Regions from separate parts of the Luteibacter sp. 22Crub2.1 genome, predicted to be linked through region 1. Evidence: riboswitches for the same ligand, from Rfam matches in the RefSeq annotation. Region 1 holds a riboswitch; each other region holds the start of a gene.
What was found. A riboswitch is a leader RNA that binds a small molecule or an ion and turns the genes downstream of it on or off. The one in region 1 is predicted to bind cobalamin.

Region 1 (3,394 bases):
CCCGCCTCCCGACCGACCGTTGGCGATCCTGCTGACCGCACACGACAGCTTCGCTCTCCGTGCCTTTGAGCTGGGCGCGGTGGATTACCTGCTGAAGCCCATCGATGATGAACGCTTCGCCGAAGCGATTGAACGGGCTCGTCGACAACTTGGCAGGGCGGTGACCACGACAACGAGGCAGGCCGAACGCTTCGTCATTCGTATCGGTGCCCGCATTCACTACGTCGCTGCGGACGAGGTCGAGTGGATCGAGGCCGACGGTGATTACGCGGCGCTGCATGTGCGCGGCGAACGGTATCTGCTCCGCGAAACCCTCCATACGCTGTCCAGACGACTCGACCCGCTGCGCTTTCTCCGGGTGCATCGCTCGGCCATCGTTCGGGTGGATCAGGTCGCCGAACTCCTGCCACGGTCCAATCGCGACGCGGTGGTTCGATTGAAAGATGGTGCGACGCTGCGCGCAAGTCGTACCTATATCGATGCCCTGCTCGCCGCGTTGCACCGCGGGCAATGAGCGCGCCCGCGAATCGCCATAAACGCGCCGCGCATCCGCCCGGACGCGCCCGCACATTGACGTGACACCCAGGGGATCCCACGCATGAACCGCACTCCCGGCCTCGACACGCTGCGCGCGATCGCCATCGCCTGGGTGATGTTGTTTCACAGTTATCTGGTCGGCGGCCTCGGCGAGGGCTTCAGCAAGCTGGAATGGTCGGGGTGGATGGGCGTCGACCTGTTCTTCGTGCTGAGCGGCTACCTCATCGGCACGCAGGTGCTGAAGTCCCTGAAGACCACGGGCAAGCTCGATTTCTTCGGCTTCTATCGACGACGCTTCATACGGATACTTCCCGCCTTCTTCGTCGTGCTGGCACTTTATGCATTATGGCCGGCATGGCGAGAGACGCCGGGCATGCAGCCGTTGTGGCAATTTCCGACGTTCACCTTCAACCTGTTGTTCGACAACGGCGACAACTATGCGTTCTCCCACGTGTGGTCGCTATGCGTGGAAGAACACTTCTATCTCGTCTTTCCCTTGCTGGCCTTCGCGCTGACGCGCAAACCCGCTCTGTGGAAGTTCATCACCGTATGCGTCGCGGTGGTCGCCGGCGGCCTCCTGTTGCGGGCGTGGCTGTGGTCCGATTTGCTGGGACCGGCTCGTGATACGGACATCAGTGCGGGCCTGGTCTATCTCCGTTACCTCTATTACCCCACGTGGTCGCGCCTGGATGGGCTCGTCGCCGGTGTCGCCCTGGCGGCGTGCGGGGTGTATCGCCCGCAGTGGATGGCATGGATCCATGCGCGCGCGGGCTGGGTGCTCGGCGCCGCCACCGTTCTCCTTGGCGTCTGTCTGGTCCTTTTCGACGGTGCACGCCCCCTGTTCTGGCCCTGCGTCATCGGCTACCCCCTGCTGTCGCTGGCGATGGGTGGCTTCGTCGCCGCCTTCAGCGGCCCGACCGTCTTCGCAAGGCTGCGGGTGCCCGGTGCCGGATGGCTGGCCGCCGCTTCGTACAGCCTCTATCTCTGCCACAAAGGCGTTTTTCATCTGACGGAGGGGCTGCTCGGTGACGGTCTGGCCGATCATCGCTTCGTCCGTTTCGCCATCTATGCGGCCGCGACCCTGGCTGGCGGTGCGCTGCTTCACTACGGTGTCGAGCGCCCGTTCCTGCGCTGGCGCGACCGCCACGTTCATGCTTCGGATACACTACCGCCGCCCAAGGTGATTCCCGGTGTCGCAGCCGGGGATTGAAACGGGAATCCGGTGACCCGCGCGATCCACGAGGTCCGCGTCATTCCGGAGCTGCCCCCGCAACGGTAGGCGAGGCAAAGGTCTGCATGAAGCCACTGTGCCCCGAAAGGCATGGGAAGGCGCCGACCGGCAGGGATTCTCCCTGCGCTCGCAAGCCCGGAGACCGGCCTTCGAGGTAACACCGGACAGGCGGAGGGCCATGTCGTGGGTGGCCGGCCGGCCTTCCGCCATCGGCGCTCCCCGCTACCGTCTCCCTGTCTCTCGCCATTCATGCCGCGCGGATGGGCGCGGTAGTGCAGGAGTCACCACGTGTCGCTTCGTATTTCCACCCTCGCGGTCGCCATCGCGATGGCATGCCTCGTTCCCGCCGCGGCCTTCGCCGATGACACCTCCACCGACCTCGACAAGGTCGTGGTCACCGCGAGCCGGACCGAGCAGACCCAGGCGCAGGTGCTGTCCGCCTCCACGGTGATCGACCGTGCCGGGATCGAGCGGCTGCAGCCGCGCTCGCTGGCCGACCTGCTGCGTGCGACGCCCGGTGTGTCCATCGCCAATAACGGCGGCCCGGGCAAGTCGACCTCCGTCTTCATGCGCGGCACCGAGTCCGACCACGTGCTGGTGCTGATCGATGGCGTGAAGGTGGGTTCAGCGACCTCCGGTACGGCGGCCTTCCAGGATATTCCGGTCGACCAGATCGAGCGCATCGAAATCGTCCGTGGCCCGTTCTCCAGTCTCTATGGCTCGGACGCGCTGGGCGGCGTCATCCAGATCTTCACCCGTCGTCCGGAAGGCAGCTTCGTGCCGAACTTCTCCGCCGGCGGCGGCAGCTACGACACCTTGCGCGGCTCGGCCGGCTTCAGCGGACGCGGCGCGAACGGCTGGTACGCGGTGGAAGCGACCCACGACCAGACCGACGGCATCAACGCATGTCGTGGTCGCCCCAGCCCGGGCGGCGGCGGTTGCTACACCTACGAGCCCGACAAGGACGGTTATCGCAACAATGCGCTGTCACTGAAGGGCGGATGGCGCTTCGATGAGCAGTGGGACGCCGACGTGAATGCCATGCGCACCGAAGGCGCCAACCATTACGACGGCACCAGCAGCAACTTCGCCGACTCGTCGACGCAGGTCATTGGCGGCCGTCTGCGCTATACGCCGTCGAAGGACGTGAAGTTCACCCTCAACCTCGGTCGGAGCGGTGACTTCTCGACCGACTACGAGAACGGCGTCTACGCCGATACGTTCAACACGCATCGCGACGTCGCCTCGGTGCAGGCGGACCTCGGTCACGTCGGTGGGGACGCAGGCCAGACCACGCTCGGTTACGACTGGCAGCGCGATCGCGTCGTCGGCAGCACCGACTACTTCGTCGATGCGCGTCGCAATCACGCGATGTTCGGCCAGTGGTTGCAGGCATTCGGCGACAGCTCGATCCAAGCCAGCCTGCGCCGTGACGAGAACAGCCAGTTCGGCGGCAAGACCACCGGCAGCCTGCAGTACGGCTACATGCTGACGAAGGGCCTGCGTGTCACCGGCAGCTACGGCACCGCGTTCAAGGCACCGACGTTCAACGACCTGTACTACCCCGACTACGGCAATCCGGACCTCCGCCCGGAAACTTCCCGCAACTGGGAGCTGGGGCTGCGC
Region 2 (3,394 bases), on a different contig from region 1:
GCTCAGCGATCGCGTCGCGCGCGAACCTTGATCCGCTGCATCCGGCGCTGCTGCATCATGTTGAACCAGAAGGCCGTCTCCGTCACGACGCCAGCGGCGACGAGCAGCAACGTCCCTGTGACCGAACCGGCAAGAAAGAACACGACGTCCAGGGCGAACAAGGCGGCGAGGACGAGATGACGTTGGCTCATGGGTGACTCCTGCTTGCTGCGCGGCCCCGGGACCCGGGCGCGGCCTGATTCGATCCTCGGCTACCTACGAGATGGTGTCAATCGCGGAAACGTCAAGGGATTGTGGGCGATTCAGCCACGATAACGTAGCGCATCCACCAGCAGGGTCAGTGCGGGGGAGGTCTGCCGCCGGTTCGGGTAGTAAAGGTGGTAGCCCGGAAACGGGTCGCACCAGCTCTCCAGGACGCGCACCAGTCGTCCGGCCTCGATATGCGGCACGACGACGTCCTCGGGCACCCAGGCCAGACCAAGGCCCGCCAGGGTCGCCCGGAGAATGTGGTTCATCCCGTTGAGCACCAGCTAGCCTTCGACGCGAAGTGCTTCACCTTGCCTTCCTGGATGAGATCCTTCACCGCACCGGCGACGTCTTCGATCGGCACGTTCGGGTCTACGCGGTGCTGATAGAGCAGATCGATCTGCTCGATGCCCAGACGCTTGAGGGAACCCTCGGCGGCCTTGCGGATGTTTTTCGGGCGGCTGTCCAGACCCGTCTGCTTGTTCGTTTCCGGATCGAACGCGAAGCCGAACTTCGTCGCGATGACGACGCGGTCGCGCATCGGCGCGAAGGCCTTGCCGACGATCTCCTCATTGGTAAACGGACCATAGACCTCGGCCGTATCGAAGAAATCGACGCTTAGGTCCACCGCCTCGCGGATGAGCTTGACTGACTCGTCGCCGCTCAGCACGTGGCTATAGCTGAAATTGAGGCCCATGCAGCCAAAGCCGACGGCTGAGACCTCCAGCCGCTTTTACCGAGAACGCGCTTTTTCATGGTGATCTCCAGAAGGTAGCCATGACGCCATGCTACCGACCGGGGGTCCAGTGATTAAGTGGGATAAACCGCTTGAGCCTATGCGGGCAGTTCATCAATGATCTTCCATCAGCCGGCGTGAAACACCGCCTCGATGTTATGGCCATCCGGATCCAGCACGAAACCGCCGTAATAGCCTTCGTGATAGTGCGAACGCGGGCCCGGCGGACCGTTGTCCCTCGCGCCCGCATCCAGCGCCGTCTGATGAAATAGCCGCACCAGCTGCTGCGAACTCACCCGAAAGGCGACGTGTACCGGCGGCTGATTGGGTGTGCCCTGGTAGATCCAGAAATCCGGCTTGCCGTTCTCGCCGAACCCCGCCACGTCGGTACGTCCCGTTTTCGAGGCGGGGAAGTGCACGATCAGTTCATAGCCGATGGAGGCCAATACGGTCGTATAGAACTGCTTGCTGCGCTCGAAGTCGCTGACGGTGGCGCCGGTGTGGTCGATCATGGAGATCTCCTGAGCGTGGAACGGCTGATCCGCGCAGCTTAGTCGGAATCCGTGGCGGCATCCAAGGCGCCTTTACTGCATCGCAGCGTGTCGCTCGCCGCGTCGCCGCCTACACTCCCGCTGGCCACAGGTGTCCTGCCGCCGCCATTCCGGTGCGCAGGGTGAAACGGGAAGCCGGTCCGATGCCGGCGCTGCCCCCGCAACGGTAGGCGAGAAAACCCGACTCAGAACCACTGCGGCAACGCGGGAAGGTGTCGGGGTGATGCGGATCGCATCGCTCGCAAGCCCGGAGACCGGCCCGTGGTGGGCACCGCTTGCGGTGTCTTCCTCGGGTGTTGCGGTGGGCAACCGGACGAGCTGGCTCGATGCGGCGTCCGTGGCCTCGAACCGACTTGTCTCGCTCACGCACGCCCGGTTTCGCGGGTGAGCGATATGGAGACAAGCATCATGAACGAGATGAATCGTGCCGCGACCGATGTCGCGACCGTCAAACTGCTGATCGACGGTGAGTTCGTCGAGTCCGCGACCACACAATGGCGCGATGTGATCAACCCGGCGACGCAGGTCGTCCTGGCACGTGTGCCCTTCGCCACATCCCGGGAGGTGGATGCGGCCGTCGCCGCCGCCCGGCGCGCGTTCGCCACCTGGCGCAAGACGCCCATCGGGACGCGGGCCCGCATCTTCCTCAGGTACCAGCAACTGATCCGCGAACACATGGCGGAACTGGCGGCGATCCTCACGGCGGAGCAGGGCAAGACACTGCCGGACGCCGAAGGCGACGTGTTCCGTGGCCTCGAGGTGGTGGAGCAGGCGGCCGCCATCGGCAATCTGCAACTCGGCGAGCTGGCCAACAACGTGGCCGGTGGCGTGGACACGTACACACTGCTGCAGCCGCTGGGTGTCTGCGCAGGCATCACGCCGTTCAACTTTCCGGCGATGATCCCCCTTTGGATGTTTCCGATGGCCATCGCCACGGGAAACACCTTCGTGCTGAAGCCGTCGGAGCAGGACCCGATGGTCACCATGCGGCTGGTCGAGCTGGCGCAGGAGGCAGGCATTCCCAGGGGCGTGCTCAACGTCGTGCACGGGGGCGAGGAGGTGGTCAACGCCATCTGCGATCACGTCGACATCAAGGCGGTGTCTTTCGTCGGATCGACGAAGGTCGGTACGCACGTTTATCACCGTGCATCGCAAGCCGGTAAGCGCGTGCAGTGCATGATGGGGGCGAAAAATCACGCTGTCGTTCTGCCCGACGCCAACAAGGAGCAGACGTTAAATGCCATGGTCGGTGCCGCCTTCGGTGCGGCCGGGCAGCGTTGCATGGCGGCATCGACGGCGGTGCTGGTGGGGGCCGCGCGCGAGTGGATTCCCGATCTCGTTACCAAGGCGAAGTCACTGAGGGTCAACGCGGGGACCGAGGCCGGCACCGACGTCGGCCCGCTGATCTCATCGTTGGCGCGTGACCGCGTCGAGAGCCTGATCGACGCGGGCGTGGCACAAGGCGCGACGCTGGAGCTCGACGGTCGCGGATACCGGGTGCCGGGCTACGGCAACGGTAATTTCGTCGGGCCGACCATCTTCTCGGGCGTGAAGCCCGGCATGCGTATCTACGACGAAGAGATCTTCGGGCCCGTGCTGGTCGTCCTCACGGTCGACACGCTGGACGAAGCGATGGATCTGGTCAACGCCAATCCCAACGGGAACGGTACGGCCGTGTTTACGCAGAGCGGTGCGGCTGCCCGTCGCTTTCAGGAAGACATCGATGTGGGGCAGGTCGGTATCAACGTACCGATCCCGGTGCCGGTGCCGCTGTTCTCGTTCACGGGATCGCGTGCGTCCAAACTCGGCGACCTGGGCCCTTACGGCAAGCAGGCGGTCACGTTCTACACGCAGACCAAGA
Region 3 (3,394 bases), on a different contig from region 1:
CCGACTGGTCGTCGCTGACGGAAGGCCTCGTCGATGCGCACAACCTGTTCGTGGTCGGTCGTGGCTTCGGCTTCGCCGGTGCGCTGGAAGCGGCGCTCAAGTTCAAGGAAACCTGCGGCCTGCATGCCGAAGCCTTCAGCGCGGCCGAAGTGAAACACGGCCCGATGGCGCTGGTCGGCCCGGACTTCCCGGTGCTGTTCTTCGCGCAGAACGACGACACGCTCCCGGGCGTGCTCGATGTCGCCGCCGAGTTCCGCAAGCGTGGCGCCAATGTCTGGATCGCCGCGCCGGGTGCGACGGGTGAGGGTGTGCTGCCGCTGGTCGCCACCGCACCGATCGCCGCGCCGCTGATCACGGTGCAGAGCTTCTACCGCGCCACGGCGGCGCTCGCGCTGAAGCGCGGCTTCAATCCCGACGTGCCGCCGCACCTGAATAAAGTCACCGAGACCGTCTGACCGTCACCCTCAAGGAATCGCCATGACTCTCGCCCTCGTCAACGGCCGCGTGCTTACCGACAACGGATTCCAGAGCGGCTTTGCCGTGCTGGTCGACGATGGAAAGATCACCGGACTGGCGCTGCCATCCGATCCGCGCGTGCGCGCGGCGGAGCGCCATGACCTCGGTGGTCGCACCTTGCTGCCCGGCTTCATCGACTGCCAGGTCAACGGCGGGGGCGGCGTGTTGTTCAACGATGCACCGACGGTCGACGCGATCCGCACGATCGGCGAGGCACACGCGAGATTCGGCACCACGGGTTTTCTGCCCACGCTGATCAGTGACGACGCGGAGGTCATGGCGAAAGCCATCGATGCCGTGAACGACGCGGTCGCCCAGGGCGTGCCGGGCGTGCTCGGCATCCATCTGGAAGGCCCGTTCATCGCACCCGAGCGCAAGGGCGTGCACGACCCGGCCAAGTTTCGCATCGCCGATGCCGACGATGTCGCGATGGTCGCGCGGCGCCACGGCGGCGTGACCCTGCTGACGCTGGCCCCCGAGCGCGCTTCCGCGGAAGTACTCCAGCAGCTGGTCGCCAACGGCGTCATCGTAGCCGCGGGCCACACGGCGGCCGACTACGAGACCACGCGCCATGCACTGGCGACGGGCGTGCGCGGCTTCACCCATCTGTTCAACGCGATGACACCCTTCACCAGCCGCGAGCCTGGCGTCGTCGGTGCCGCGCTCGAAGACCAGGCCAGCTGGTGCGGTCTGATCGTCGACGGCCACCACGTGCACCCGACCTCGCTGCGTGTCGCCATCGCGGCGAAGGCGCCACGGAAGATGATGCTGGTCACCGACGCGATGCCGCCCGTGGGGTCGGACAATCCGAACTTCGTGCTCAAGGGCGAAACCATCACCGTGCGCGACGGCGTCTGCCAGACGGCGGACGGCACGCTGGCCGGCTCCGCGCTGGACATGGCCACGGCGGTGCGCAATACGGTCGACATGGTTGGCGTGGCCTACGATGAAGCCGCGCGCATGGCGTCGACGTATCCGGCCGCGTTCCTCGGCCTCGGCGCCACCCACGGTCATATCGCCGCCGGTTACCGCGCCGACTTCGTCGTGATGGACGAGACCCATACGGTGATCGAAACCTGGATCGGCGGCGAGCGCGTTTACGCCGCAGGCTGATCGGCCGGTCGTGACAGCGCCCCACCCTCCGGTTAAAGTCGCGGGGTTCGGGTGTCCCCGGGGCGTCGCGCCACGGGGATGAAACGGGAAGCCGGTGCGCCGCCTCTGCGGCAAGGCCGGCACTGCCCCCGCAACGGTAAGCGCTCGGGGTCGTCACGGCCCCTCGGACACGGCTTCAGCCACTGCGACAGCGGGAAGGCGCCGGTCCGACACCCCCTCGGGGACGGCGTGAGTCCGGAGACCGGCCCGACGACGCGCCCCGTGAGCCATCCCGGGGCGTCGTCCCGTTTCGGGCGATTCGCGGAGGGCGAATCCGGACAGTCATCCGGGTTCCGCCCGTGTGCCGTTCGCCGTATGTCCTCCTCGCGCGCCCTTTGAGCTACGCATTGCCGCGCTATGCGGCGGAGGAAGACCGTTCCATGAAGAAGACCCTGCTCGCGGCAGCCCTGCTGTCGTCGATCGCCGCTGCCCACGCGGCCGACGCCCCGGACGCCCTCGATCCCGTGATCGTCACCGCGACCCGCACGGCCACGCCACTGGACGAGGTACTCGCCCCGGTGACCGTGATCACCCATGAAGACATCGAGCGTCTGCAGCCGCGTAACGTCCAGGACCTGCTCGCCGGGCTGCCCGGTGTGGTCATGGCCAACACCGGCGGTATCGGCCAGCAGACCTCGCTGTTCATGCGTGGCAGCAACTCCTCGCACACGCTGGTCCTCGTGGACGGTGTCCGCGTGGGTACCGTGGGCGCGGGTCTGCCGGCTTACGAGCAGCTGGCGGTCGAGCAGATCGACCATATCGAGGTCGTCCGCGGTCCGCGCTCGAGCCTTTACGGCTCCGACGCGATCGGCGGCGTCATCCAGATCTTCACCCGCCACGGCCAGGCCGGCGAAGCGCCGACCCCGAGCCTCTCGGTCACCGGCGGCAGCCACGGCTACACCGCCGGCCAGGTCGGCGTGTCGGGCGGCACGACCCACGGCTGGTACAACGCCAGCCTCGGCGGCCAGTACACCTCGGGCATCAATGCCTGCCGCATCGGCGCGGGCACGGCGTTCAAGGGCTGCTTCACCGACGAGCCGGACCATGACGCCTATCGCACGTACAACGGCGCACTGTCGGGCGGTTATCGCTGGGACGACGGCACCGAGCTCACCGGCAGCTGGCTGCGCAGCAAGGGCGATATCGAATACGACGGCGACTACCAGAACCTGACCCGACGCTCGCAGCAGGTCGCCGGCGCGAAGCTGGCTTTCGACGTGCTGTCCGCGTGGCGCATGTCGGTCAGTCTGGGCCAGAACCAGGACCGCGCCGACAACTACCTCAACGGCGCCGACAAGGGCTATTACGACGCGGACTTCAACTACGTCACCGGTGCCGACAAGCTGCGCGTGGGATATCTGTACTCTAAGCGCAATCAGGGTTCCTGGCAGAACGACTTCACGCTGGCCCCGGGCCAGACGCTGAGCGCCGGCGTCGACTACCAGCAGGAAAAGCTGAGCAGCGACACGGATTATCTCAAGGACACCCGCAACAACACGGGCGTGTTCGCGCTCTACCAGGGCGTGTTCGGCCCGCATGAGATCCAGCTGTCGGCCCGCCACGACCACAACACCCAGTTCGGCAACCACACGACCGGCTCGGCCGCCTATGGCTTCCGTTTCGACAACGGCATGAAGGTCACGGCCTCTTATGGCACCGCCTTCCACGCGCCGACCTTCAACGACGAGTACTACCCGTACGGCGTGCCCACGGTGAACCTCAAGCC
Region 4 (3,394 bases), on a different contig from region 1:
GCGCCGCACCTCCTCGCGAAGCACGGCCGTATAAGCCTCGTCGTCGAGCTTGCCCGAGCGATGCGCGGCACGCGCAAGGCGTAGTTCCGTGGTCTGCGGAAACGAGCCGATGGTGGTGGTCGGCAGGTCGGGCAGGCCAAAGCGCTGCTTCTGCACATTTGCGCGAAACGCGTAGGCCGAGCGGCGCTGTCCGAACTGGGGCGTCAGTCCACGTACGCGCGCCCGCACGTCGGCGCGCAGCACGTCGGGAGAAAGCAGTCGCGCCTCCACTGTCGCTTGCTGACGCGAGAGCGCGAGCTGCGCCGTGTCGTCGCCGACGACGGCGTCGGCATAGCGTCGCAGTTCGACGATCTTCTGCCGCGCGAACGACAGCCAGTCACCGATCGAACCCGGCAGGTGCTTTTCTTCCGACGCATCGATCGGCACGTGCAGCAGCGAGCACGACGTCGACAGCCAGAGACGCCCGTCGCCGAGGCGCTCGCGTGCGCTGGCGATGCGCGGCGCGATGGCGGACGGGTCGCTCAGCCAGATGTTGCGGCCGTCGAGCACGCCGGCGGACAGCACACGACCGGCGGGAAGCGCGTCGAGCACGGCATCCAGTTGCCCGGGCGCGCGCGCGAGATCGACATGCAGGCCGGCGACGGGCAACGACGCCGCCAGTTCGAGGTTGCCGCCGAGCTCGCCGAAATAGGTCGCGAGCAGGATGCGGCCGCGCGACCGTTCACCGATGGCGGCATAAGCGCCGCGATAGGCCGCCTGCCAGTCCGGCTCGAGATCGAGCACGAGGGCCGGTTCGTCGACCTGGATCCAGTCGGCACCCGCGTCCGCGAGCGCATCGAGCAAACCGCTCCACGCCGGCAGCAACGCGTCGAGCAGCGCCAGAGGATCGCTGCCGTCGACGGTCTTGGCCAAACGGAGGAAGGTCAACGGACCGAGGAGTACGGGGCGCGCCGCATGGCCGAGGGTGACGGCTTCACGATATTCCGCGACGACCTTGTCGGCACGCGTGGCAAACGACTGGCCCGCCTGCAGCTCGGGGACGATGTAGTGGTAGTTGGTGTCGAACCACTTGGTCATCTCCAGCGCGTGCAGGTCGACTTCGCCGTCCTGACGGCCGCGTGCCATGGCGAAATAGCCGGCCAGCGGATCGCGCTGATGGAGTGCACGGTAGCGCGGGGGAATGGCGTCGACCGCGACGGCGGCATCGAGCACATGGTCGTAAAGCGAGAAGTCGTTGACGGGAACGCTGTCGGCTCCCGCGTCGCGCGCGAGGCGCCAGTGGCGTTCGCGGAGCTGACGGGCGACGGTGAGCAGGTCGTCGGCGCTGGTTTCGCCCCTCCAGTGACTTTCGAGCGCGCGCTTCAGTTCGCGGCGTCGGCCGATGCGGGGAAAACCGGGGTAGGTAACGTGTGGCATGTGGATGATTCCTCTTCGTGGCAAAGAGGAGGGAAGGGCGGTTCGTCGCGGACGCACGTGCACTGCCACACGGAAGGTGCGGCAGCGTGAAGGCGTCATGCGGCTTGCCGTCGACCTTCGCCCCCGCGGGCGAACCGGACCCTCGCGCGAACGCGACGGCCCAGGTCGGGCAGGGCACACGCACCCATGACGGCACGCGCGCCCAGGCCGGCGGCAGGTCTTCGGGCTCGTGGATGTGGCACCTGGGTGCCGCCTTGCGTGTCGCTTCCCGGATCGCCATCGATCCAGTGCTGATGACGCGCTCGTCTCCACATACCGCTGCGGGGCAGCGCCGGATTCTCACCGGCTTCCCTCTTAGCTTTTATCCTTCTATTCGAATAGAGAGATAAAGACCGCTGGCGGCCCAGAGGTTAGCCCTACGGACGGGGCAGGTCAACGAGCCAGGCATGCATCGCGTCGACATGTCGCCCGCGACGATGCGCCAGGTCATCGGGAGTAAGGCATGGCGGCAAGGCACATCGTGATGGCGACGGTGGGATCGCAGGGTGACCTGTTTCCGTTCCTGTCCGTGGGGCGGGAGCTGGCGGCGCGGGGCCATCGGGTCACCATCGGTGCCCATGCGATTCATCGCGAGGCGGTGGCGGAGGCCGGGCTGAGGTTCGTCCTTGCCAGCGGGATCGCGGAGCCCGAGGACAAGGCCGCCTTCGCTGCCCGGGCGTTCCATCCGCTGCGCGGTCCGCGCTTCGTCGTACGTGACCTGGCTGCGGAGGATGTCGCGGCGAGCTACCGCGCGCTGGCGCCAGTATGTCTGGAGGCCGATGCGATCGTCACCTCGACGCTCGCCTTCGCCGGCCAGATTCTGGGCGAGACGACACGCGTGGCGTGGTTGTCCGCCGTCCTGTCGCCCGCGGTGTTCCTTTCCGCTTTCGATCCGCCGGCGACGGGCATGGCGCGACTCGACCGTTTCTTACGTGCGTCGCCGCGTCGTGGCGCCTGGGTGCGCCGGATCGGTGAGCGGGTGACCGCACCGTGGACACGTGCCGTGCGCAGCTTCCGGCAGTCGCTGGGTCTGGCGCCGGTGTCGGTGTGGGGCGATCCGTTTCATCGCGGACAGCACGCGCGCGATGGTGTGCTGGCGATGTATTCGCCGCTGTTGGGGCATGCGCCGCTGGATGCCCCGGCGCACAGCGTGGTCACTGGCTATTGCCGTTACTCGCCCTTCAACGAAACCCTTCCCCCGGAGCTGTCGGCGTTTCTCGACGCGGGTGACGCGCCGATCGTGTTTACGCTGGGATCGGCGGCGGTGCACGCGGGCGAGGCCTTCCTTCGCGAGAGCATGGCGGCGGCAGGGGCGCTCGGATGTCGTGCCGTCTTGCTCACCGGCTCGCCCGAGATGCGCGCGCGCTTGCCCGACACGTTGCCAGCCGGGGTGATGGCTGTGGAATATGCGTCACACGGCGCGTTGTTCCCGCGCGCTTCCGCGGTGGTACATCACGGGGGTGTCGGCACGACGCAGGAGAGTTTGCGCGCGGGGTGTCCGGCGCTCGTGGTGCCACATGGCTTCGATCAGCCTGACAACGCGGCGCGTGTGCTTCGGCTGGGTGTGGGCGATGTGTTGCCGGCATCGCGTTACCGCGCCGACCGGGCGGCGGCGAAGCTGCGCGTCCTCCTGACTGACGAAGGCGTGGCCTTGCGTGCCCAGCGCGCCGCGGGCGTCATCCGGGCCGAGCGAGGTGCGTCGCTGGCCGCGGACGTGATCGAACAGGCGATGGCGCGGCGGGGTTGAATCGCCGGCAGGGCCGGCTCCTACCAGAAGCGCGATGCGTTGCTCTGGTAGGAGCCAGCCCCGCTGGCGATCCGCGCGCAGCGCGGCGAGACCGCCGTATGACAACAACATAGCCGAACTGCCGCAAGCAACGCTTACTCGAACCCTGCGATCGCCCGCGGCGTATAAGCCTCCTCCAAAGCTGCCGTCTCT

Region 2: linked by a shared signal. The riboswitch ahead of B5X73_RS12680 (CoA-acylating methylmalonate-semialdehyde dehydrogenase) and the one ahead of btuB (TonB-dependent vitamin B12 receptor) in region 1 are both predicted to bind cobalamin.
Region 3: linked by a shared signal. The riboswitch ahead of B5X73_RS10140 (TonB-dependent receptor domain-containing protein) and the one ahead of btuB (TonB-dependent vitamin B12 receptor) in region 1 are both predicted to bind cobalamin.
Region 4: linked by a shared signal. The riboswitch ahead of metE (5-methyltetrahydropteroyltriglutamate--homocysteine S-methyltransferase) and the one ahead of btuB (TonB-dependent vitamin B12 receptor) in region 1 are both predicted to bind cobalamin.

What each region holds. Positions count from the first base shown of each region.
Region 1 covers NZ_FUYT01000003.1:234,985-238,378, reverse strand. Annotated here, with positions in the region: gene B5X73_RS04240 (LytR/AlgR family response regulator transcription factor) at 1-514, shown strand, start outside; partial or broken gene B5X73_RS04235 (acyltransferase) at 599-1,675, shown strand; cobalamin riboswitch at 1,699-1,934, shown strand; gene btuB (TonB-dependent vitamin B12 receptor) at 2,057-3,394, shown strand, end outside.
Region 2 covers NZ_FUYT01000011.1:31,116-34,509, forward strand. Annotated here, with positions in the region: gene B5X73_RS12660 (hypothetical protein) at 3-191, opposite strand; gene B5X73_RS12665 (LysR substrate-binding domain-containing protein) at 303-515, opposite strand; partial or broken gene B5X73_RS12670 (aldo/keto reductase) at 545-1,002, opposite strand; gene B5X73_RS12675 (VOC family protein) at 1,111-1,494, opposite strand; cobalamin riboswitch at 1,606-1,811, shown strand; gene B5X73_RS12680 (CoA-acylating methylmalonate-semialdehyde dehydrogenase) at 1,951-3,394, shown strand, end outside.
Region 3 covers NZ_FUYT01000008.1:101,559-104,952, reverse strand. Annotated here, with positions in the region: gene B5X73_RS10150 (SIS domain-containing protein) at 1-455, shown strand, start outside; gene nagA (N-acetylglucosamine-6-phosphate deacetylase) at 478-1,629, shown strand; cobalamin riboswitch at 1,662-1,894, shown strand; gene B5X73_RS10140 (TonB-dependent receptor domain-containing protein) at 2,049-3,394, shown strand, end outside.
Region 4 covers NZ_FUYT01000002.1:183,380-186,773, forward strand. Annotated here, with positions in the region: gene metE (5-methyltetrahydropteroyltriglutamate--homocysteine S-methyltransferase) at 1-1,416, opposite strand, end outside; cobalamin riboswitch at 1,611-1,828, opposite strand; gene B5X73_RS02680 (glycosyltransferase) at 1,919-3,202, shown strand; gene B5X73_RS02685 (aldo/keto reductase) at 3,337-3,394, opposite strand, start outside.